One region of the Ruegeria sp. H9 genome, then DNA from elsewhere that is predicted to be linked to it. Evidence: riboswitches for the same ligand, from Rfam matches in the RefSeq annotation. Region 1 holds a riboswitch; each other region holds the start of a gene.

Evidence for each region. Region 1 has a riboswitch for cobalamin ahead of ACR0CZ_RS08120 (DUF1636 family protein). Riboswitches for the same ligand answer to the same signal wherever they lie in the genome.
Region 2: linked by a shared signal. The riboswitch ahead of ACR0CZ_RS03550 (hypothetical protein) and the one ahead of ACR0CZ_RS08120 (DUF1636 family protein) in region 1 are both predicted to bind cobalamin.
Region 3: linked by a shared signal. The riboswitch ahead of ACR0CZ_RS02615 (DUF1636 family protein) and the one ahead of ACR0CZ_RS08120 (DUF1636 family protein) in region 1 are both predicted to bind cobalamin.

What each region holds. Positions count from the first base shown of each region.
Region 1 covers NZ_JBQFNX010000001.1:1,684,981-1,692,588, reverse strand. Annotated here, with positions in the region: gene ACR0CZ_RS08140 (ABC transporter substrate-binding protein) at 1-799, shown strand, start outside; gene ACR0CZ_RS08135 (class I SAM-dependent methyltransferase) at 924-1,535, opposite strand; gene ACR0CZ_RS08130 (glycosyltransferase family 2 protein) at 1,528-2,535, opposite strand; gene ACR0CZ_RS08125 (NAD(P)-dependent oxidoreductase) at 2,650-3,636, opposite strand; cobalamin riboswitch at 3,742-3,948, shown strand; gene ACR0CZ_RS08120 (DUF1636 family protein) at 4,034-4,414, shown strand; gene cobW (cobalamin biosynthesis protein CobW) at 4,411-5,466, shown strand; gene cobN (cobaltochelatase subunit CobN) at 5,472-7,608, shown strand, end outside.
Region 2 covers NZ_JBQFNX010000001.1:772,612-780,219, reverse strand. Annotated here, with positions in the region: gene ACR0CZ_RS03570 (bifunctional 2',3'-cyclic-nucleotide 2'-phosphodiesterase/3'-nucleotidase) at 1-749, shown strand, start outside; RNA gene ffs (signal recognition particle sRNA small type) at 788-886, shown strand; gene rsgA (ribosome small subunit-dependent GTPase A) at 1,046-2,074, shown strand; gene ACR0CZ_RS03555 (serine aminopeptidase domain-containing protein) at 2,111-2,968, opposite strand; cobalamin riboswitch at 3,090-3,310, shown strand; gene ACR0CZ_RS03550 (hypothetical protein) at 3,402-3,809, shown strand; gene ACR0CZ_RS03545 (phosphatase domain-containing protein) at 3,814-4,314, opposite strand; gene ACR0CZ_RS03540 (DNA polymerase III subunit gamma/tau) at 4,487-6,247, shown strand; gene ACR0CZ_RS03535 (YbaB/EbfC family nucleoid-associated protein) at 6,483-6,827, shown strand; gene recR (recombination mediator RecR) at 6,892-7,485, shown strand; gene ACR0CZ_RS03525 (histidine phosphatase family protein) at 7,555-7,608, shown strand, end outside.
Region 3 covers NZ_JBQFNX010000001.1:586,979-594,586, forward strand. Annotated here, with positions in the region: gene ACR0CZ_RS02600 (iron ABC transporter permease) at 1-836, opposite strand, end outside; gene ACR0CZ_RS02605 (ABC transporter substrate-binding protein) at 838-1,785, opposite strand; gene ACR0CZ_RS02610 (ABC transporter ATP-binding protein) at 1,804-2,589, opposite strand; gene ACR0CZ_RS02615 (DUF1636 family protein) at 2,586-2,942, opposite strand; cobalamin riboswitch at 3,045-3,252, opposite strand; gene ACR0CZ_RS02620 (catalase family protein) at 3,511-4,578, shown strand; gene ACR0CZ_RS02625 (peroxidase family protein) at 4,597-6,258, shown strand; gene ACR0CZ_RS02630 (adenylate/guanylate cyclase domain-containing protein) at 6,255-7,608, opposite strand, start outside.

The DNA.
Region 1 (7,608 bases):
GACCGGCACGGCCGATATCGACCGACGCGTCCGAGCCACGCCAGAAGCGTTCGACGTTGTCGTTTCCAGCGCGATGGACCTGCAACTGAAGCTCGCGAATGACGGATATGCGCTGGCGCTTAATGATCTTCCGCACCCCCCTTGGGCGCAATGGCATCAAAGCCTGTTCGCCTTCACTTCGGAACCCGCAACCATCGTTGTCAACCGCACCGCGTTCGAAGGACAACCAATGCCGCAAACGCGGCAGGAACTGATCGAAGCGCTGCGTGCCCGCCCGGATGATTTTCGGGGCAAAGTCGGCACTTATGACGTGCGCCAGTCGGGATTGGGCTATTTGTTCGCGACGCAGGACGCCCGCGCCTCGGAGACCTATTGGCGACTGATGGAGGTATTGGGCGGCCTGGATGTGCGGCTTTATTGTTGTTCGGGCGACATGATTAACGACCTGGCGGATGGTACAATCGCGGTGGCCTACAACGTGCTTGGCAGTTATGCGGCGGTACGAACAGAAGGAAAGGATGCCCTTCAGATCATTCTGCCTTCGGATTTTCAGACGACGATGATGCGAACCGCCATGGTAACTGGCAAAAGCCGCTTGCCGGAGGAAGCGGAAACCTTTGTCCGGCACCTGACCACGCTGAATCCGGAATCACTGGCAGCACTGCCACTTCTGGACACGCAGGACTCCACGACCGAAAGCGCAGCGATAGCGCTGGACCCTGCGTTGTTGACGTTCCTCGATACGCTGAAGCGCAGAAAGTTCCTGTCTGCCTGGGAAAGTGCCGCTATTCAAAGATGATCGGACTTAGACAACAACCCTATCCGTCATCGCTGAACTTGTTGCTTAACACTGTTGACGCTGGAAGACACTAGCCAGCCTGGGTTACGTCGCACGAATCTATAATCAGAAAAATGATCTCGGCTCAAAGTTTCTCGACGGCCACCTGCGCCCCCATGATGGCCTTGAGCCGCAGCCCCGCAGAATTTGCCCCGAGGAATTCGTGGAACGCACGCATCACGTCATCTTTCCACCAACCGCGCCTGTGATAATCGTCAAGCATGATTACGCCGCCTTCGATCATCTTGGGCAGCAAAGCATCCAGATCCGTTTTTACGCCCTCGTAGGAATGGTCGCCGTCCAAATAGGCAAACCCGATGCTCTGATCTTCAAACAGGCTTAGCGCCGGTCGCGAATAGTCGCGAATGATCGAAATTTGCCCCTTGGCGATCTCGGTGCTGTATTTACCCGTTACTGCATCGTAGATCCGATCCATATCCTTTTGCGTGCGCGCTCCGGCAAGCGAAGCACCGCCATCCGGGTCTTGCTGTACTTGCCAGGGATCGATGAGGCACAATTTCGAGGGTTGCAGCTCTTCCAGCAGAATCCGCGAAAATTCGCCCTTCCAAACGCCAATTTCAACGCTCAACCGTCCATGCGGCATGGTCTTGAGCATTTCGCGCCGCAGGGAATCCTTCCGCTCGCGCTGCTCAGCTTGCTTCTTGCGGCGATCCTCAGCAGATACAGCTTCACCCATAGACGTCTTCTCCGGTTGAGGAATTTTGCAACGCTTCAACCAGATCAACCCAATCCGGTCTGGCTCTCAATTCTTCGGCTTTCGACCTGTGCCACTCACATGCTTTATGATGAAGGTCTGCCAATAGCGGATCTGCCATCATCTCAGCTTTGATGTCGTGCATAGCCGGCATGTGTTCCAGAATTGAGCGATCCTCAACATCATTGTGGTTCATCATGAGCCAGTATTTGAGCCCTTGATCCTGCCCCACATGATTGGTGCGCCCACGGTCGCGCTTGACCAAAAAGCTATCAGTGCTGCGCACAGCATAATGATGAATGCGCGCGAATTTATGGCTGAAACCACGCCATGCTTTCCATTTCACTTGGTCTGCTGGGTACAGGTTCCCGCCCGAATCCCGCCACAACACGCCTTCGTATGGCGTGTCAGGGTTCGGTGCATCTTCTGGATTGATCCTGGGACGATGGGCGCGAAAACGGCTGAATTTTCCGTTGTTGCGGAACAGCGTTTTGAACCCTTTGGTCCGATGATGCGGATAGCCGTCTTCGGTGGCGGCCAGAAAGAAAGTCTCAGGTACGGGTCGATCAACGAAATCGTTCTGACCCGCGTTTCCGAACATGCGCCAGCAGATCGAGATCGCGTCCGCCACGCCGCTGGCCTCAACGAGGCTTCTTATATCACTATTGGGCAAACGGATATTGATATACTCGTCCACATCCAAACTGAGAATCCAATCCGATGACAGATAGCTTGGGTGACTCCGCGCAAGCGAAAATGCACGAACCTGCGGCGCGGCGCGCGGACCCAGTCTGTTTCGTTGGTGGTGAGCCCAGCCAAGCGCTTGCAACCGTTCGCCCATGGCATCGGTACCATCAGCGCAATCATTGGTATAAATCAGAATGTCATCAAAGCCGATTGCGTGGTTGTAGGCCACCCAATCGATCATGAAAGGCCCTTCGTTTTTCATCGTTGTTACGATGAGAAAGGTCTCATTCGTCATAAGTTGTTCTCTTGCCTGTGCCGGTGTCGGACTCCTGTCGACCTATTTAGAATAGCACCAGAATTTTGTCCAACCAGGTCGCCAGACAGCCGCAATGCTTGCCGATTAATCGATCTACCGATTCTGCGGGATCACCTCATAACCCGGTTCTTCTGGCTCGTCGTCCAGCATCTCGGTTGGGAACCCTGGCGCCTGGATCTCCAGTCCGGTCGCGTCCTCTAGCCGCCTGATGATGTTCGGGGACAGTTCACGCTCACCATATCGCGCGATGCCATCTTCGAAAATCTTGATCATCAATGGGTTTATCTCCAGAGGAACTCCGGCACGGTCGGCGACCTCCTGAAACAGACCGATATCTTTTTTCACCAGATCCATGGTGAAGGAAATATCGCGCGAGCCGTTCAGGATGACCTGACTTTCGGTCTCGTGCACGAAGGATGTGCCTGACGATATCTTGATCGCTTCATAGGTGGTTCCAAGGTCCATACCGGCGGCCTTGGCTGTCACCAATGCCTCGGCGCAGGTGATCAGGTTGGCGGTAGCCAGATAATTGGTCAACACCTTCAGAACAGAGGCCGAGCCCAGATCGCCCGTGTGCAAAATGCGCCGCCCCATGGTGGTCAGGAATGGCAGGATACGTTCAAAAGTCTCACGATCACAGCCTGCGAAGATCGAGATATTACCCGTCGCTGCCCGGTGACATCCGCCGGAAACCGGGCAATCCACCGCTGCGCCGCCTCGTTCGATGACCATTGCGCCAAGGCGTTTGACTTCGGCTTCGTCAGTGGTCGACATTTCCATCCAGATTTTGCCAGGGCCGACCTCTGGCAACATTTCCTGCATCACCGCATCCGAGGCCGCAGGAGAAGGCAAACAGGTTATAACAGCATCGCAATCGCGCATCAGTTGCGCCGGGCTTTTGGCGGCTTTGGCACCCTTGGCGACGAATTCGGTCACCAGATCCGGGTTCAGGTCATGAACCGTCAGATCGATACCGTTTCGTAGCAGCGATCCAGATAGCTTGCCCCCTACATTCCCCAGCCCGATAAACCCTACTTTCATGCGCGGTATCCTCCTGTTCGCATCTTGCTGCCATGCCAGCACGTCGTTGCAGAAGTATCATGCCGCCCAGCGACTCCGACAGGTCGCTTTTTATCCGCTTTTTCACGGATCGGCGCGACTCGCTTGACAAGCAACCCTGCCCTGCCGCATGTCCCTTTCGTTGGTGTCTGCGAGAGCAGATGAAAAGGGAATGCGTCAGCGGTTTTTGCCGTCAAACGCAGCCGCCCCCGCGACCGTGACCGGAGAGGGTGCCCAAAGCCACTGGCAGTATGGCCGGGAAGGCGGGACATCCGACAGAGGCCTCCTCTGACATCCGCAAGCCGGGAGACCTGCCAACGCCCGAAGATGAAACCGGACGGGGTGTTCCGGTGTGGGGCTGTGATCGGCCCGCATGAAACCCCGTCCCCCACGAAGAGGATTTGGGGGGATGAGAGACATGACCGAGACCGCACCGGTCGAACTGCTGGTTTGCACTACCTGCCGTCGCGGGCTGCCTGTCGAGGATGACGCCCAGCGCCCCGGCACGTTGCTGCACAAGGCGCTTGAACAGGCGGGCCTGCCCGAAGGCATTACCTTGAAAGCTGTGGAATGCCTGTCGAATTGCGATGAAGGCTGCTCGATCGTGCTACGCGGAGGACCGGATCGCTGGACTTTCGTGTATGAGCATCTGAACGAGATCGACCATGTTGAAACCATCGTCGAAGGCGCAGCCAAATACCTCGCCACCGAGGACGGTTTGGTCAAATGGCGCGAACGTCCCGAACATTTCCGCAAAAACTGTGCGGCCCGCATTCCCCCGATTGGAGCCCTGAAATGAGCAATCTCGAGAAACTCCCCGTCACTGTGATCACCGGCTTTTTGGGCTCGGGCAAAACCACTTTGGTGAGACACCTGATGCAGAACCCGCAGGGCAAGCGTCTGGCGGTGGTCGTCAACGAATTCGGCGATGTCGGCGTCGATGGCGATATCCTGAAGTCCTGCGCCATTCCTGATTGCCCCGCAGAAAACATCATGGAACTGGCCAATGGTTGCATCTGCTGCACCGTGGCCGATGATTTCATCCCGACCATTGAAGCCCTGATGGCACTAGAGCCGCGCCCCGATCACATCCTGATCGAAACCTCCGGTCTTGCCCTGCCAAAACCGCTGCTGAAGGCGTTCGACTGGCCCGATATCCGCTCGAAAATCACCGTCGATGGCGTGATTGCTCTGGCCGATGCCGAGGCCGTGGCCGCTGGTCGGTTCGCTCCGAATGTCGAGGCGGTGGATGCGCAACGCATGGCAGATGACTCGATTGATCATGAAACTCCCTTGTCCGAGGTGTTCGAGGATCAGATTTCCTGCGCCGACATCATTCTGCTGACCAAGCCCGATCTGGCTGGCCCGGAAGGCGTTGCGAAAGCGAAAGAGATCATCGCCGCCGAAGCGCCCCGCCCCATGCCCGTGGTCGAAGTGGCCGAGGGTGCCGTGGACGTCCGCGTCGTGCTGGGTCTAGAAGCCGCGGCCGAGGATGACATGGACGCGCGTCCCAGCCATCACGACGGCCATCACGATCACGAGCATGACGATTTCGAAAGCATCATCGTTGAACTGCCCGAGCAAACCGATCCGATTGATCTGGTCGCCAAGATTGAACGATTGGCCAACGAGTTGAATATCCTGCGCGTCAAAGGCTATGCCGCCGTTCAGGGCAAGCCCATGCGCCTACTGGTTCAGGCCGTCGGTGCGCGCGTGCGTCACCAATATGACCGCCTGTGGGAGCCCGGCGAAGACCGTCGCTCGCGCCTTGTGGTCATTGCCGAGCATGACGATATCAAAGAGGCCGAGATCCGCGATATCCTCGTGGGTGTAACCGAGGCTGCCGAGTAAGACTTATGCACGTCGTCTTCCGCGAAAGCCATGGGCTCGAAGAAACCGAGACCCCGACCGATCTGGGTCAGAGCCCGGCGGACCTGGTGGTGCTGTCCTTTTCCGACAGTGACCTTGGCGCTTTCGCGGCGGGATGGCATCGTGGAGGTGGGCCTGAAGGACGCATGCCAACGATGCGGCTGGCCAATCTGACGGCGCTGAAGCATCCCCTCTCAGTCGACACATATGTCGAGCAGACACTGGAGGGCGCAAAGGGCATCCTGATCCGTCTGATCGGTGGAGTGCCCTATTGGGCGTACGGCTTGCAGCAGGTTCTGGCGCTGGCGCAGGCCAAAGGGATTGCACTGGCCGTACTGCCCGCAGACGGTCGCGAGGATACGCGGCTGGATGATTACTCTACCCTGCCTGTCTCGACCCTGCGGCGGCTGGCGCATCTGTGCGACACCGGCGGTGAGGTCGCGGCGCAGGCCGCTCTGGCGCAGATGGCACTGGCTGCGGGGTTGTATGCAGGTCCGGTCATGGGCGCCAAGACCATCCCCGAATGCGGTGCCTGGTGCCCAGATCACGGCGTGATCCCTGCAGAAAACGCTCTGCCCGGTGATGCGAAACGTATCATCGTAACCTTCTATCGTGCTTATCTGACCTCGGCGGACACAGCCCCAATCGCAGCGCTGATCCGCAGCTTGCGCGCGCGAGGTTTTGAGGCCGTCGGCCTGTTTGCCCCGTCGCTCAAAGCACCAAATGCCGCCGATTGGCTGCGCGAGACTATTGTAGCGCTGAAGCCTTCGGCAATCGTCAACGCCACCTCATTCTCAGGCAAGGGCGCATCAGGCACCTCACCTCTCGATGTGGCAGAGGTGCCGGTCTTTCAGGTGGCGCTGGCCACCTCACGCCGCAAAGCGTGGGCCGAAGCGGAACGTGGCCTTTCACCAGCTGATCTTGCCATGCATGTGGTCCTTCCGGAAGTGGACGGGCGGATCAACGCGGGCATCGTATCCTTCAAAGAGCCGGGCAAACGCGACCCGCATCTCGAGTATTCTCGCTTCGCTCATCGGGCTGAACCCGAACGGATCGAAGCCATCATCAACCGCGTCTCCGGCTGGCTGAACCTTCACGACAAACCCAAAGCGGAGCAGGTTCCGGCGCTGGTACTATCGACCTATCCCGGCAAAGACTGGCAGATGGCACATGCAGTGGGTCTGGATGCGCTGGCCTCGGCTGAGGCAATGTTGCTCGATCTGCAAGGCGAAGGGTATGACACCGCGCCTACCGAACCGATTGCTGAAACTCTTCTTGATGCCCGGATTTCATGGCCGCTAGAGGATTATCAGGCGGCGCTGGCGGCGCTGCCGGAAACACTCCGCGCCGATCTCAATAAGGTTTGGGGCACTCCCGAAGACGACCCTGCTTTCACAAATGGCGCGTTCCATTTCACGGCACTGCGTCGCGGAAAGGCTCTGATCGCGCTGCAGCCCGAGCGCGGCACACCCGAACTGCGCGATGACGACTATCACGATCTGTCGCGCACACCGCGCCACGCCTACGTCGCCTTTTACTTGTGGCTGCGCAAAGGATTGGTCGCGGATGCGCTGATCCATATCGGCGCACATGGCACGCTGGAATGGTTGCCGGGAAAATCAGTCGCCTTGTGCAACGAATGTTGGCCCGAGGCGTTAATCGGCGATCTGCCGGTGATCTACCCCTTCATAGTCAACGACCCCGGCGAGGCCGCGCAGGCCAAGCGTCGGATCGGGGCGGTTACGTTGGGCCATATCCCACCCCCGATGAAGGAAAGCGGCACACCAGATCGCATGGTGCGGCTGGAATCGCTGTTGGACGAGTTCTCGAACGCGGACGGGCTAGACCCCAAACGCCGCGATCGCCTGCAGGAAGATATCCGGGACGAGGCGCAGGCGATCGGGCTGGAAAGCGATCTTGGCCTCGATCAGGCCACCTGTACCGCCGAGGCGATCACGCGCATTGACCGATTTGTCTGCGACATCAAGGAAAGCCAATTCGGAGATGGGCTGCATATCTTTGGGCGCGTCCCCGATGTGACGGGTAATTTCGACGCTGCCCCCTCAGCCCAAGCTGAACGCTCTGCCCTGATTGACGCTTTAGCGGGCAAACGGATCGAGGCCG
Region 2 (7,608 bases), 910 kb from region 1:
CCCTACGCCCGCATTTGGTCGATACCGACTGGGCAGATTTGCCTATCATATCGTCAGCCGCCCCGGCAAAGTTCGGCGGGCGCGCAGGAAGCAAGTACTACACGGATATCCCCTCAGGCGAGATTTCAGTTCGACATATCGCCGATCTCAGTGTCTTTCCTAATGAATTGCGCGCGGTGCTGGCCTCAGGTTCTCAGATTCGGGACTGGCTTGAGATGTCAGCCGGGCTGTTCCATCAACTTGGATCAGACGCCCCGATCGATCTTGCCGATCCTCAGCGCACGGGCTTCAACTTCGATGTCCTGCATGGCGTCACCTACCAGATCGATCTTTCGCAACCGGCGCGGTTCGATACGCTCGGTCGAGTGATTGATCCGGCATTTTCCCGCATACGCAACCTGGAATTCGATGGGCAGCCGATTGCGCCTGACCAGAGTTTCCTTGTCGCCACCAATAACTACCGCGCCAATGGCGGTGGTCATTTTCCAATTGCGCGACAAGCCCGTATGATTGACCTGCCTCAGATCAGCATACAGGATATTCTATGCAAATACGTCGCTGGCACACTGCCCGCCGACCCACTTGCGCATGCACCGCGCCCCTTTTCTTTTGTACCAAACCAAAGGCAGGGCGCGATCCTGACAACGGGGCCGCGCGCGCTACACCATGTTGCAGAGCTTGCTGAGTATCATCCACGCATTCTGCCCGACGATGCGGATGGTTTCATGCGTATTCATCTGACCTTCTGACGGGTTGCCATTTTCAGGGGATGCACCTATATCGGCTCTGAGAGGTTGGCGCGGGCGAGCGCCTCGCCAACCTGGTCAGGTCCGGAAGGAAGCAGCCACAACGAGCCCCGCTTGGGTCGATGTCCAACCTCTCACTTAGAACCTATCAGCCGCAGGAGGGCGTTTATGATTGTAGCAAAAACCCTTCGGGCAGACCGGTTCTGATCCTTTCCGATCAACTGATTGCCTGAACACGTCGCCGGCGGATGCGCGATTGCCATTCGACAGGATTGCTGTTTCTGATCACAGGCAGACCAATGTTACTTTCCTTATCGGACCTCGGATGGTCCTCTCATTTCGCGGCTCAGCATACGGCTGATCCGTCACTTCTTCCGTATCGCATCTCGGCAGTACACCGGGATCGACTGATCGGGCTGAGCCCTGAAGGTGAATCGCCTTTGTTATCTCCGGATCAATCAACCGGTGCATATGCCGTCGGAGATTGGGTTCTGGTGGATGAAAACAAACGAATACGCCGTATGCTTGACCGGCGAAGCCAGCTTCAACGCCGAGCGGCAGGTACCGGAGCTGCAGCGCAGTTGATCGCTGCAAATGTAGACGTGCTGTTCATCGTCAGTTCCTGCAACGCCGATTTTAATCTGCCACGATTGGAGCGGTATCTTGCGCTGGCGCATCAGGCAGGCTGCTATCCGGTGGTCGTTCTGACCAAATCGGACATGTGCGATGATCCGAGCCTTTATGTAGATCAAGCCCAATCGCTCGCCCCGTTTCTGACGGTACTTGCGGTCAACGCGCTGGATCACGGCGATCTCGAACAAGTTCTGTCGTGGTGTCCGAAAGGACAAACCAGCGCCTTGCTTGGATCATCCGGCGTTGGGAAAACGACGCTCGCCAACGGGATGACGGGGCAGGATCAGGCCACCGCAGGTATCCGTGAAGATGATGCGCGCGGCAGGCACACAACAACTGCACGCGCCTTGCATCGCATGCGCAACGGCGGTTGGCTGATCGATACGCCCGGCATGCGCGCGTTACGTCTGCTAGATGCGCAAGAGGGGTTGGATGAGGTGTTCTCGGACATCTCAAACCTCAGCCTGAATTGCCGCTTCTCGGATTGTCAGCACGAGACCGAGCCCGGATGTGCGGTGCAGGCGGCAATCGACGCTGGTACGCTTGATCCCGCGCGGCTGGACCGCTGGCGCAAGCTGCGGCGCGAAGACCAACACAATTCCGCTTCGGTGGCGCAGGCCCGCGCCCGCGACAAGGCGTTCGGCAAGATGGTGCGCAGCGTGATGCACGAGAAAAAATCCCGTAAAGGGCTATAACGAAGCTGGGCAACGGCCTACCGGTGCCCAGCGCTATCAGGCGATCAGCCTAGGCCAGACTGCCGCATTCCGTCTTGCGAATGCACCGATATGGCCGATCTTGGATACTCCGAATTCGCTTGGTGCAAGCAGATGGCGCCCGGCTTTGGGTCCATGGAGATCGGCAAGACGCCAGACAGCATCCGGCGGCACCATTTCATCATCTGCGAAGGTAAACAGATCGACACGTTTGCCCAAGTCTTCCCAGCGGGCGACGGGCAGTGTCGTGCCGATCTCTGGCACATAGCTTTTGGGGGCGGTGCACCATTTGCGCCATTGCCAATAGACTTGGGCAGGCAGGTCCGATCCAAACCCGACCAACCGTCCGGGCAGGTAGCCAAGCGCCTTGACCACCAGCGGCGCGTGACCAAACCAGAACAACGCCGCCAAAGCGCGATAAGGCCAAGGGTGATCCGCCAGCGTTACCAGACCCGAACAGACACAGATCATCCTGTCAATCTGATCGATATCGGGTTGGATCGGGCCAAACATTCCGCCCAAGGAATGACCGATGCTCCATAGCTTGGCCTGCGGAAACCGTCGGCGCATCTCGGCCCGGGCGGATGGAATGTCGATCAACGCCCAATCGGCCATGGTGACATTTGACCGCTTTTGCGAACCCACCAAAGAGTGACCAAAATCCCGGTAATCGTAAGTCAGGCAGGCCATGCCCTGTTCTTCGGCGAGCCATCGGGCGAAGTACTGATAGTAATCCCTCGGCACCCCAGTCGCACCGTTTATGACGACCACCTTTTCGGGGTCGGCAACCGGACGGTAAAGCCGCGCCGACAACATTGCCGGGCCGGACGGGATTTGAAAATCCTCGGTCACAACCGCCTGCTGCGTGTCCAACATGGTGCCCTCCAATACCGACTGAACTGATCAGTTCACCCGAAGCGCCTCAAGTCAAGGTTGACGTGACTGGACCATACGTCACTTGCCTGACGCAATCTTCTTGACTCGGGCACGGCGCAGCCGCTAGCCATGTCGCGATGGTTCTCGCGCCCAATCGGGCCGGGATGAAAAGGGAACACGGTGCGGTTCTGCCCGGATAAATCCGGAAAGAACCTAGTCCGAGACTGCCCCCGCAACTGTAAGCGGAGAGCAATGCCGAGATACCACTGGCCTCGAAGGCTGGGAAGGTCGGCAAAGCGATGACCCGCAAGTCAGGAGACCTGCCATCGGATGTAGAACCGAAACTCGGGCGGGGTGTCCGGGACGGGTTTGATCGTGCTCCGCACGGACCAACCTGTACCACGCCCTCGCCCTGCGCGCGGAGGGCGCATTGATGATCTGGAAGACTAAAACGCACGAATTCGCGGCGACCGTGTGCCAACGTACTGGGGCAACCTGCCCCGCACTGGCGCAAATGGCGCGGGCTCTGACGCAGGCCATGTCCGCCACAAAACCGGTCACGAAATCTGAGTTTGAGATTGAAGGCACCATAGATCTGTCGCACTGCCCGGAAGGATGCACCGCCCGCTTTCGCGCCCAATGCGACCAGATACGTGTATTCTGCGGAACCGATCCTGAAATCGATACCGGCCGGCTGGATGACTACGCAGACATGATGTTCGGAACCGAGTACCGCAGCCTACCCGCACACCTGCTAAGGAATCCTCCTTGCGCCATGCTTGAGGCTTCGCTTCTGGTGCAGCACAACGGTGGCGAAATCTCGCCACATGTTGGTGTCTAAGCCGTCAAACGGCTTGAACACGGGCCGGTTCAACGGCCCAAAGCATCTGGGCATTTGTCTCGACTGCGCAAGGACGCACCGTACGCAATCGCTTCAATGCCGCCTCAGGCCGTTCACCGCATTCAACCATCAGACGCAGAACCACCATCCCGGATCGGCCACAGCCACCACGGCAATGCACTAGCACACGGCCACCACCTGACAACGCCTGACGTGCGGTCGCGCCAACGCGGGGCCAGCGGTCCAAAATCTCTTTGGGTGGCGTGCCAAAATCTTCGATCGGCAAATGCACCCATCTGCTGGCACGCCCCTGAATATCAGCGCCAAAATTCCGCGCACCATCCTGAATCATCTCGACCTCAGTGGTCATCGAGATCACAAGTCCCGGCTTCCAGTCTGCGATAAGATCAAGGTCTTCTGTATACGTTCCTCCACGCCCAGGCATCGAGGACAAGGCCAAGGTGCCTCCGCCAACCTGCAACGCATAAACCACCAGTTGCGACATAATCTCCCCCCAAACAAACTTCACCCAACAACATACTGGTCCAGTAAATAGAATAGAGTGGATTTTAGCCGCATACCCACGCATTCCAAAATGAAAATCGTCCCGGCCGGCTGTGGACGCGGGCGGCGGGGGCCTCTACGCTGCGGCGTAACGCGAATCCGACAGAGCAGACATGACCGAGACGCCCAGCCCCGCCTACCAGGTTCTTGCCCGCAAATACCGCCCCGAAACCTTTGCCGATCTAGTCGGTCAGGACGCCATGGTGCGCACTCTGAAAAACGCCTTCGAGGCGGACCGGATCGCGCAGGCCTTCATCATGACCGGCATCCGCGGTACCGGCAAGACGACGACCGCTCGGATCATAGCCAAGGGTATGAACTGCATCGGTCCCGATGGCAGCGGCGGCCCTACCACCGAACCCTGCGGTCAATGTGAACACTGCGTAGCCATCATGGAGGGCCGCCATGTCGATGTGATGGAGATGGACGCCGCCAGCCGCACCGGTGTCAATGACATCCGCGAGATCATCGACAGCGTCCGCTATCGCGCTGCATCCGCGCGCTACAAGATCTATATCATCGACGAGGTTCACATGCTGTCGACCAGCGCTTTCAACGCGCTGCTCAAGACGCTGGAAGAACCCCCCGAACACGTGAAGTTCATCTTTGCCACCACCGAGATTCGCAAGGTCCCGGTGACCGTCTTGTCCCGTTGCCAGCGCTTTGATCTGCGCCGGATCGAGCCGGAGGATATGATCGGACTGCTTCGCAAAATTGCAGGTGCCGAAGGGGCACAGATTGCCGAGGATGCGTTATCGTTGATCACCCGGGCCGCCGAGGGATCGGCGCGCGATGCGACCTCACTGCTGGATCAGGCGATCTCGCACGGGGCCGGTGAAACCAGCGCGGATCAGGTGCGCGCGATGCTGGGGCTGGCCGATCGGGGCCGGGTGCTGGATCTGATGGATATGATCCTGCGCGGCGATGCTGCAGGCGCGTTGACCGAGCTGAGCGGGCAATATGCCGAAGGGGCTGATCCACTCGCCGTCTTACGCGATCTGGCTGAAATCACGCATTGGGTTTCGGTGGTCAAGATCACCCCGGATGCCGCCGAAGATCCCACCGTTTCCCCCGACGAACGCGCCCGAGGTCAACAAATGGCCGAGGCTCTGCCCATGCGAGTCCTTACACGCATGTGGCAAATGCTGCTGAAAGCGCTCGAGGAAGTTTCCGCCGCACCCAACGCAATGATGGCTGCGGAAATGGCCGTGATCCGCCTGACCCATGTGGCCGACTTGCCTAGCCCGGAGGAGCTGATCAAGCGTCTGCAAGATACGCCTCCGCCGCCCAATGGTGGCCCCGGCAAGGGAATCGGTGCGCCGGGACATGCTCCTGCCGCGCCACAGGCTGTGGCCCGATCGGCCTATGCCGCATCGGGAATCGGCGGCAACGCAGGCGGGCCAACGGCCGCGCTGGCCCAGGATGTGCAGGCAGCGCTGGCACGCTATCCAACATTTGAACATGTGGTCGAACTGATCCGAGCCAACCGGGATGTGAAGTTGTTGGTCGAGGTCGAAAACGGCGTGCGTCTGGTATCCTACCAACCGGGCAGGATCGAGTTCGCCCCAACCGACAACGCCCCGACCGACCTGTCACAACGATTGGGCGCGTCGCTGCAGCGTTGGACGGGCAACCGGTGGGCCGTTTCTATTGTCGCTGAGGGCAACGCACCGACCATTGCCGAGGTACGGGACGCTGCAGACTTGGCACTGAAGGCCGAGGCTGAACAGCATCCTCTGGTGCAAGCAGTGCTGACTCATTTCCCGAAAGCGCGGATCAAGAGCATCGAAACCGCAGAACAACGCGCCGCTCAAGTCGAAACCGAAGCCCTGCCCGAGGTCGAAGACGAATGGGACCCGTTTGAAGAGGACTGACTTTCGAGCATAAGCGCACCTCAACCAAATGCTCCCGCACCCGCCACGGGCCATCGGCTGACGCCGATACCCCTGAGCGGCTTTGGGCCCGGCAGCCCGCCTTGCGCGCTGCCGGGCCCAACGGGAGGAAAGGTCTTGCCAAAGACCTTGACGACGGGCGGGAGTATCCTGACCTCTTGTGCCGCGCGGTTACGCTTCGTATCTAGGCCACAAATCGAGTGACAGGAGATTACCGATGCTAAAAGGTTTAGGCGGCCTGGGTGACATGGCCAAGATGATGAAATCCGCGCAGGATCTGCAGACCAAGATGACTGACATGCAGGAAGAGCTGAACACCATCATGGTTGTCGGCGAATCCGGTGCCGGGCTGGTCAAGGCCACCGCGACCGCCAAGGGCGAGTTGAAAGGTCTGGATATCGACCCGTCGATCTTTAACGGTGACGATAAGGAAGTAGTCGAAGACCTCATCCTCGCCGCGATCAAGGACGCCCAAACCAAGGCGCAGGAACGTTCGCAGGCAGAAATGGCCAAGCTGACCGAAAGCATGGGCCTGCCCGCAGACATCAAGCTGCCGTTCTGATACACCCTCCTGACGGATCTATGGCCGGGGCGTGTTTCCCTGGCCCAATTGCGAGGGTCTCACGGTGAGTTCGAACAGTGACATCGACAATCTGATCGACCTGATGGCCAAGCTGCCCGGTCTCGGCCCCCGCTCGGCCCGCCGCGCAGTCCTGCACCTGATCCGCAAACGCGCCCTGCTGCTGACGCCGCTTTCTGACGCCATGCAGCAGGTAGCCGTAACTGCCCGTGAATGCCTGAACTGCGGCAATGTGGGCACCACTGATATCTGCGACATCTGCAATGATGAGGCCCGCGCAACCGGAGAACTGTGCGTAGTCGAAGACGTCGCAGATCTTTGGGCGATGGAGCGCGCCGGGGTCTTCAAGGGCCGCTATCACGTTTTGGGCGGCACGTTGTCGGCTTTGGACGGAGTCGGCCCGGATGAATTGCGCATCCCCCGGTTGAAGGACCGGGTTGTGGCCGAGAGTATCACCGAGATCATCCTCGCCCTGAACGCCACCGTCGATGGTCAGACCACCGCCCACTACATCGCGGATCAGTTGGAGGGGCAGGTTCGTCTGACATCCCTGGCACAAGGTGTGCCGATTGGGGGCGAGTTGGACTATCTGGATGATGGGACGATTACGGCGGCTTTGCGGGCGAGGAAGGAAATCTGACAAAGTGTGTTCGGCATGCACTGTCAATCTACACTAGAAATTAGCTTGTGGGTAATTCAGGAAACCGCATTGACCAAGTACCCCGATCTGTTTGTCCTAAGACATGGCGAAACCGAGTGGAAT
Region 3 (7,608 bases), 1.1 Mb from region 1:
AGGGGACCTGCGATCCCGCGTGCAATATGCGGCACCATCAGACCGACAAAACCAATCACTCCGGCTACGGAAACAAACACGGCCGTTGCCAAAGCTGCGGTGAAAAACATGCTGAACCGCAGACCCCGAACCGGCACACCCAGAGTAGCGGCAGTCAAATCCCCGGTCAGCAGCGCATCCAACCAGCGGCTGCGATAAAGCGAATAGCACAGGATCAGCAGCAGACCGATGCACACCAGCGGGAACGTCTCCCAACGGGCCAGGCCCAGCCCCCCCAGCATCCAGAAGATGACAGAATGGGCGGCGCGGCTATCACCGGCGAAGATCAGATAGTTGGTGATGGCCGAAAACAAAAACGACACAGCCAGACCCGCAAGGATCAGCTTCTCCGGTGCGCTGGTGCGAAGCCCATGAACCAGCGCCAGCACGATGCCCGACGCCACAAGACCGCCGCAAAAGGCAGCCAGAGGCAGAGTCCAGAAACCCAGAATATCTCCGGTCACGGTAATTACAAACACCGCCCCCGCTGCCGCGCCCGAGGACAGGCCGAACAGAAATGGATCGGCAAGGTCATTACGTGTGGTCGTTTGCAGCACCACGCCAACGATGCCCAGCCCGGCACCGATCACGGCTGCAAACAACGCGCGGGGCAGTCGCAGGTCGAATACGATCCTATGCAGCGGCGACATCTCTCCGTCCTGCAACCCGGTACCGCGCAATATCGCGGTGAAGGTGTCGGACAAAGGAATCGAGGTTGTGCCGTAGATCGTGGAAATCAGCAAAAGGGCGGTCAGAACGACCGCCCCCAGCAACAATGTCAGGCCCAATCGGCCCATATCAGCTCTGACCCGGATGCATCGCGCGCGCCATCTTCGAGATCGCTTCGATATTTGCCGGTCCCGGCGTCAGCTCTTCGTAGCGCAATCCGATCCAGCGTTCGTTCTTGACGGCGTCAGTCTGGGACATGACGGGATGTTCCTGCAGGAACTTGAAGGTGTCCTCGGCGCCATTGCCGGTCTGATAATCCAACAAAACCAGGAATTCCGGGTTCGATGCGGCAACGGCCTCCCACGAAGTGCGGCCCCAGCTCGTGTCCATGTCATGAGTGACGTTTTCACCACCGGCGGCTGTGATCATCGCATCGGGAATCGCGAATTTACCGGCGGTAAACGGAGCATCTGCAGGACCATCCAGAAGAAAGACGCGGGGCCTGGGCAGTTCAGCAGTCTTGGCTTCGATCGCTGCCAGCTGCTCTTTCCAGCCCGAGACCAAAGCCTCGGCCTTGTCTTCGACTTGCATCACCTTGCCCAAGCGCAACACATCGCCAAATAGAAGATCCATGCTGGCTTCGGGGCGATCCTTGTCCAGATGGACGCAGCTTTCGGTTAGAACCATGGTCTTGATTCCGAACGGTTCCAATGTATCTGGGGTCACATCACCACCCGGCTTCATGCCATAGTACCAACCGGCAAAGAACAGGTCGGGTTCAACCGCCACCAAATTTTCGACGGTCGGATATTTTGGCGCAAGCTCGGGGATGTCGCCACGCAGGGCATCAAAATCAGGGCTGGTCTTGTACCAGCCGGTGATGCCGGTCAGGCCGACGATCTTGTCCTGCAGACCCAATGCAAAGGCCATATCGGTCATGTTCATGTCATGCACAACCAGGCGCTCGGGCGCGGTATTAAAAACCAGCGGTTCGCCGCAGTTGTCTACGGTGACTTCTTGCGCAGCAGCACCGCTTGCCATGGCGGTGGCCAACGCCACGGGCCAGATGTATTTCATCTCAGTGTGTTCCTTCGACTAAGTTGAGACTGTAGTTCTTCGAATATCAAGCGCCGGGATCACGCGGCCTTCGTGGAGAAAGCAGAGGAAATCAACGCCAAAAGTTTCGCGGACTCTTTCGGGTGTCAGCACCTTGTCCACCGACCCAAACTCGATCATGCGGGTCGATTTCATCAGCGCCACGTGTGTGGCGAATTCGGGGATCATGACAAGATCGTGTACGATCATGACCACGGTGATCCCAAGCTCGGCGACCAAAGACAGCATCCGCCCTTTTGCATCAGGATCCAGATGGTTGGTCGGTTCGTCCAGAAACAGCAACGAAGGGTTCTGCGCCAAAGCACGCGCGATATGGGCACGCTGACGTTCGCCTCCGGACAGTTGGGCCATGCGCTTGTCCGCGAGATTGGCGAGACCGGTCAGGTCTAAAATCCGGTCCAGCTCTTGCGCGTGGCCTTCGGCAGAGCGGTCCGCACGGATGGGTATTTGCCCCAGCGCAACATAATCGCGTAACGCCAAGCGTCCATCGGGCAGTTCCTGCTGACCTACCACTGCAATCATGCGCGCACGCTCTTTGGCCGTGAGCTGTTTCAGACTGCGTCCTTTGATCCGAACATCGCCAAGTGCCAGCGGCTCAGCGCCGCACAACAGATTGAGAAGCGTCGTTTTCCCCGCCCCGTTCGGGCCGGCGATGGCTAGAATGGAACCCTCGTCCAACTCGAACGAGACGCCCTGCAACAGGACATCTCCGTTAAGGGCATAATACTCAAGGTTTTCGGCAATCAGAAAGGGTGGCAACGTCATTGCGATGCCCCCTGTTCGATCCGCGGCATGCGCGAGAGGGTTTTATTGGACAACGCCTGCGGGCGATCAGTGGCATTTGTCCAGCCATCCGGGCTTTCACGATACTGCGCTGCAAACTCAGCCAGCGCCTGCACCTCATCCGCGGTCTGAATGCCACCAAAAAGGTATTGCGCCTTTCCTACGGCCTGGAACCCAACCGTTCTGGGACTATCGCAGCCTGCCATGCAAGACGACGCGCGGATCGCAAAACTGCGAGGTAATTTCCCAGTCAACGCATCGCAAATTTCATCAAGGGGCAGCCCTTCAGTGCAGCTTTCGCAGACTAGAATGAAATGATCAGGCGTATCTGGCATGGTCCACTCCACTTGTTTCCAAGCGCATGCGGAAGCTGCCGACAATGTAAACACGCGATTGACGCGCCATCAAAGCCTCCTTCCAGGACGCCCCGCCCCGGGTTGGTTAAACATCTGATGGCAGGTCTCCTGACTTGCGGGTCCGCGCTCGGCCAACCTTCCCGACCCTGTGGACCAGTGGCTGTTTGACCTTGCTCACCGCTTACAGTTGCGGGGGCAGTTACGGAATTGGCACCTTTTGGCAAACCTCACCGTATTCCCTTTTCATCCCGCGGCAACACCACCGGGAACCATCAATCGATTGAGTGCCCGAGAACACCGGACACGTCAATGATAAAGTCGAAGGCGCCCAACTCTGGTCGAGGATCGAGCGCCGGCAACCACGTGTCCGAAGCACCAACCGAATGGGTAGGGCTGCGCGCCGAATTTGTCTGGCCACGGCTGTCCATAGTTGGTGTGTTTGGAAATTAGACAATCTGAGGTAAGCTGAACAAATTTAGAGGTTTAGCTTTGTCAGCGCCTTGCCCCTGTTTGATCATTGCCTGGGTTTATCCAAGGAGACGGTTCTTTGACACATGTTTCGCAAAACGCATTGCCGCCGGATATTGTTGATGATGTCATTGACCACAATCTCGAGGCCGTTGCACGGTGGAAAGGCCATCGCTTAAGGGCTCAGCATGGGCGCAGTCACGGGTGCGTGGCTGCAACATTCACCGTCAGAAACGATCTACCAGAACAGTTCCGTCACGGCCTGTTTGAACAGCCCGCTGCCTATTCAGCCGCACTTCGCTTTTCCAACGGCGCGCATCTGGATGACCGGAAATCGGATGCCCACGGGATGGCGATCAAGCTTTTTGACGTGCCTGGCCCCAAGCTGATCGACGCCGAAGCACTTGCGCATCTGGGGACCACACAACTCAGCGACGAGTTCGATTTTGTATTGGTCGATCAGGATGTGTTTCCCAGCTACGTCCCCGATGAATATGAGCGATTGGGCAGACTTGTCGCCACATTACAAGCGGTCCAGCACGCGATCAAAGGGCGACGAAAATGGAGCCTTAGGTTGATCACCAAAGGGCTGCGCGCAGGATTTCGCGCCTTCCTCACTCGTGAAGGCAAGCGTCAGTTTCGCGTCGCGAGTGATTTCGCCTCGAACTATATGCACTCGCCTTTTGAGGTCCATTTCTGGTCGACAACACCGTATCGGCTGGGCCCCGATCTAACAGTCCGATACCTGGCCCGCAGCGCTAAACCAAAAGTTCCGGCACATCCGTTAGACGACCCAGATGGGATCGGTCAGTGTTTGCGGCAAGACGTGGCCGATGGAGATAATCACTTCGAGCTGTGTGTGATTGAGCCCCCGCGCCCGGCCGACGAGTTCGATGTGCTAGACAATCGCATCCGGTGGGCATGCGATCCGCAACCAGATGCACCTCTTGATCCGTACCATCATACCGTCACGCCCGTGGCGGATATCACGATTCCCAAAGGTGCAGAATTTGATCCGCAGAATGGCGACGCGATGAGCTTCTCGCCCTGGCGTGTCACGGCAGATCACGAACCTTTAGGACCGATTAATGCGATCCGGCTCAGAACCTATCTTAGCCTGGCCCGCGCCCGGTTCCCGAACCGATGACCAAACGGAGATGTATTGATGCTGGACGTTGATGATCTGATCAAACTCGGATTCAAGATCTCCCCACCCGTTACGAGTTATTTGGCCGCGATCAGGCTTGCAAACGCCGCGAAGATCCACCGACCGCGGCCCTATACAATGGGCACAGACTACACGACATGGCCCGGCGTGTTTTCCCATCGCTGGATCGGTCGGCATACGACGCCAGAAGACCTCTCACCCGTCCTGCCGTCGGAAAGCGAAGTTGCTGATCTCTTTCGCCGACGGACACAAATGGATGGCAGCCCGCTTACCTTGATGTGCCCGCAAGGATCGACACTATTGTTTATCTCGGCCGCACAATGGTTTACCGACAGTTTCCTTCGCACCTTTGGGGCGAAAGGACCGGTTGATCAGACGGATTCGAACCACGAAGTCGATCTGTGCCAAATCTACGGGCTGAACGATTTTCAGACCGACATGCTGCGCGAACGCGATCCCGATACCAATGAACTAACCCACCGGCTGGCCTTTCGTCTGGATACACAGGGCGAGATGTGGGCTCCGAAGCTGTTTCAAAAAAACCAATCCGGTGGTGTTAAGCTAGCACCCCCTTTTGATGGCAGTCTCGCCACTGGCGAGAATTGCGGAAAGCCGTTGCACGATCCCTGCAAGCTGTGGAATGCGGTGAAACGGGCGCATCCGGGTCTCAGCGATCACGCAATCGACCAGCTACTGCTCGATTTTCATGCAACCGGGCTCGATAATGGCAATGGTACGATAGGCTATATCACGATCAATACACTGATGTTGCGCGCCCATAACACCTTTGCCGATCTGTTGTGGCGCGAAAAGCGCGGCATATCAGGCTGGGATAAAGAGCGTGTGTTCCAGACTACACGCTGCACCTTGATCGCATTGCTGATCAAGCTTGTGCTTGAGGACTACATCGCCCACATCGCCAATATGCCTTTCAAACTACCCGTTGGCGTCAATCGCTGGCAACCGTGGCATCATTCCAACCAGATCGCGATTGAGTTCAATTTGCTCTACCGCTGGCATTCGATGATCCCCGAGCGATTTATAATCGACGGCGCACAGGTTGGCCCGGAGGGGTTCAGATTCAATCCACGACTGGTCGAACAAACAGGCTTGGCGGAAATGATCCGATCATTGTCGCGCCAACCTGCGGCCCGCATGTCGCTGCGCAACACGCCCGATTTCCTGTTCCAAAGGCCTGCGCCCGGTGCTCCTGCCCCTGTCGAAGCTACGATTGCCCTGACGCGTAAGGCGCGTCTTCCGTCGCTGAACACTTATCGTCATCATTTCTGCCGCAAACCGCATTCAAGCTTTACTGAGATGATTGGTGATCAGCCGTTTGCGGAAGAATTGATTGCCGACCTGAGCCGGCTCTATTGCGACGTCAATAGGGTCGAGTTGTTCCCTGGTCTCTTTGCGGAACAGCACAAGGGCGATGTGATCATGGGCGATCTGATGACATCGATGGTGGCGTATGACGCGATCACGCAGCTTATGAACAACCCGATGGTATCCAAAAATTTGTACTCGGCTGAGACTTTTTCAGAGAAAGGTTTTCAGTTGCTGAAGAAAACTTCGTCATTCTCGCAGGTGGCGCGTTTTGTTGGCTTGGACCTGCAACCCGAAGACTGCACTTTAGGTCGACGTCCCGGCGGGACCTAAGACGCGACCGCGCGCTCTTCCAGCTCAGTAATCCGCGCGGCAACTTCCGTATCGGCTGGCCGGATGCAGGCAAGATCACTCAGCGCGCGCAATTCATACAGCGCCGCGCCCTGATCATTCGCCACGGCTATAGCTTCACGCAAAGCCGCCTCAGCCGCGTCGAACGGAGCACCTTGTTCCAGTAGAAGGGCTGCCTTGATCCGGTGGATTTCAGCCTCATAGTTCCGCTCGTCAGTGTTTTCTGCACATGTCAGGCCAGCCTCCACCGCATCCAACCCTTTCTGAATCTCACCCAGAGCAAGATAGCCCCGTGCGAGCTCGGTGTTGACGAGCACGCCAGCCGCCTCGGCACCCGTTGCGTGCATCCTTCCCCAAGCGGCCTGCAGCATGGCCACGCCCTCTGTGGCCTCGCCGGTTCTGATGGCAGCCCCGGCAAGATGGGCCGTCGCAACAGCTTGGTAATAAGGGCCGCCCTTGTCCTGAACAGCCGCGCTCAGCGCCTCGGCCATGCGCGCATAATCCGGGTGATCCATTTGCATGTGGATTTCGGTCAACCAGTGCATTGCATTTGCGATGATCAAGGGCTGGCCCGACGCCATCGCGGCGTCAACTGCCCGCTTGGCTTTGGCGAGTGCCACCTCAGTTTTGCCCTGAAAGCTGTCGACCAGCGCGCTCATACTCTCGATTTGTATCACGGCTGCAATATCGGGGCTGTTTCCAGCTTCGGCGCAATGCGCATCCGCATGAGACGCCGCTTGTTCCAGAGCTGCTGCCGCATCCTGAAACCGACCGCGCGGGGATAGCGCGGCCCCACAGATGTAGTTTCCGACCATTCGGGTGTGGTGATCGTCATACGCATCGATGATCGCTTGCCCCCATTGCTCGGCGTTCTGGTAATCACCTTTGACCATTGCAGCGGTAAACAGACCCCTGCCCGCGCGCACAAGAGTACGCCTGTCGCCCAGCTTTTCAGCCAGTTCAAAACTGCGCCCAAAGGCATCAATTGCGGGCTTGGCACCATAACCGACATGCACGCGTTCGGCAGCGGCCAGAAGGAATTGCAAGTTCAATTCAGCTTTATCGCGTTGGTCTACGGGCAACTCGTCCAACAGCCGCAATCCGTTTCGGGCATGCTGAGCCCCTTCGCGATTTGCGTGGCGCCTCAGGTTCAGCCGCGCGGCCTCCGACCAGGCGGCCACCGCCTTCGTTGTTTCACCGGCCAGTTCCCAGTGCCGCGCTATTTGTTCAGGCTGTCGGGCGGCTTCCGGTTGGGCGGCAAGGGCTTCCGCCGTGCGTCGATGCAAATGAATGCGACGGTCCCGCACAAGGCTTTGATATGCCGCCTCACGC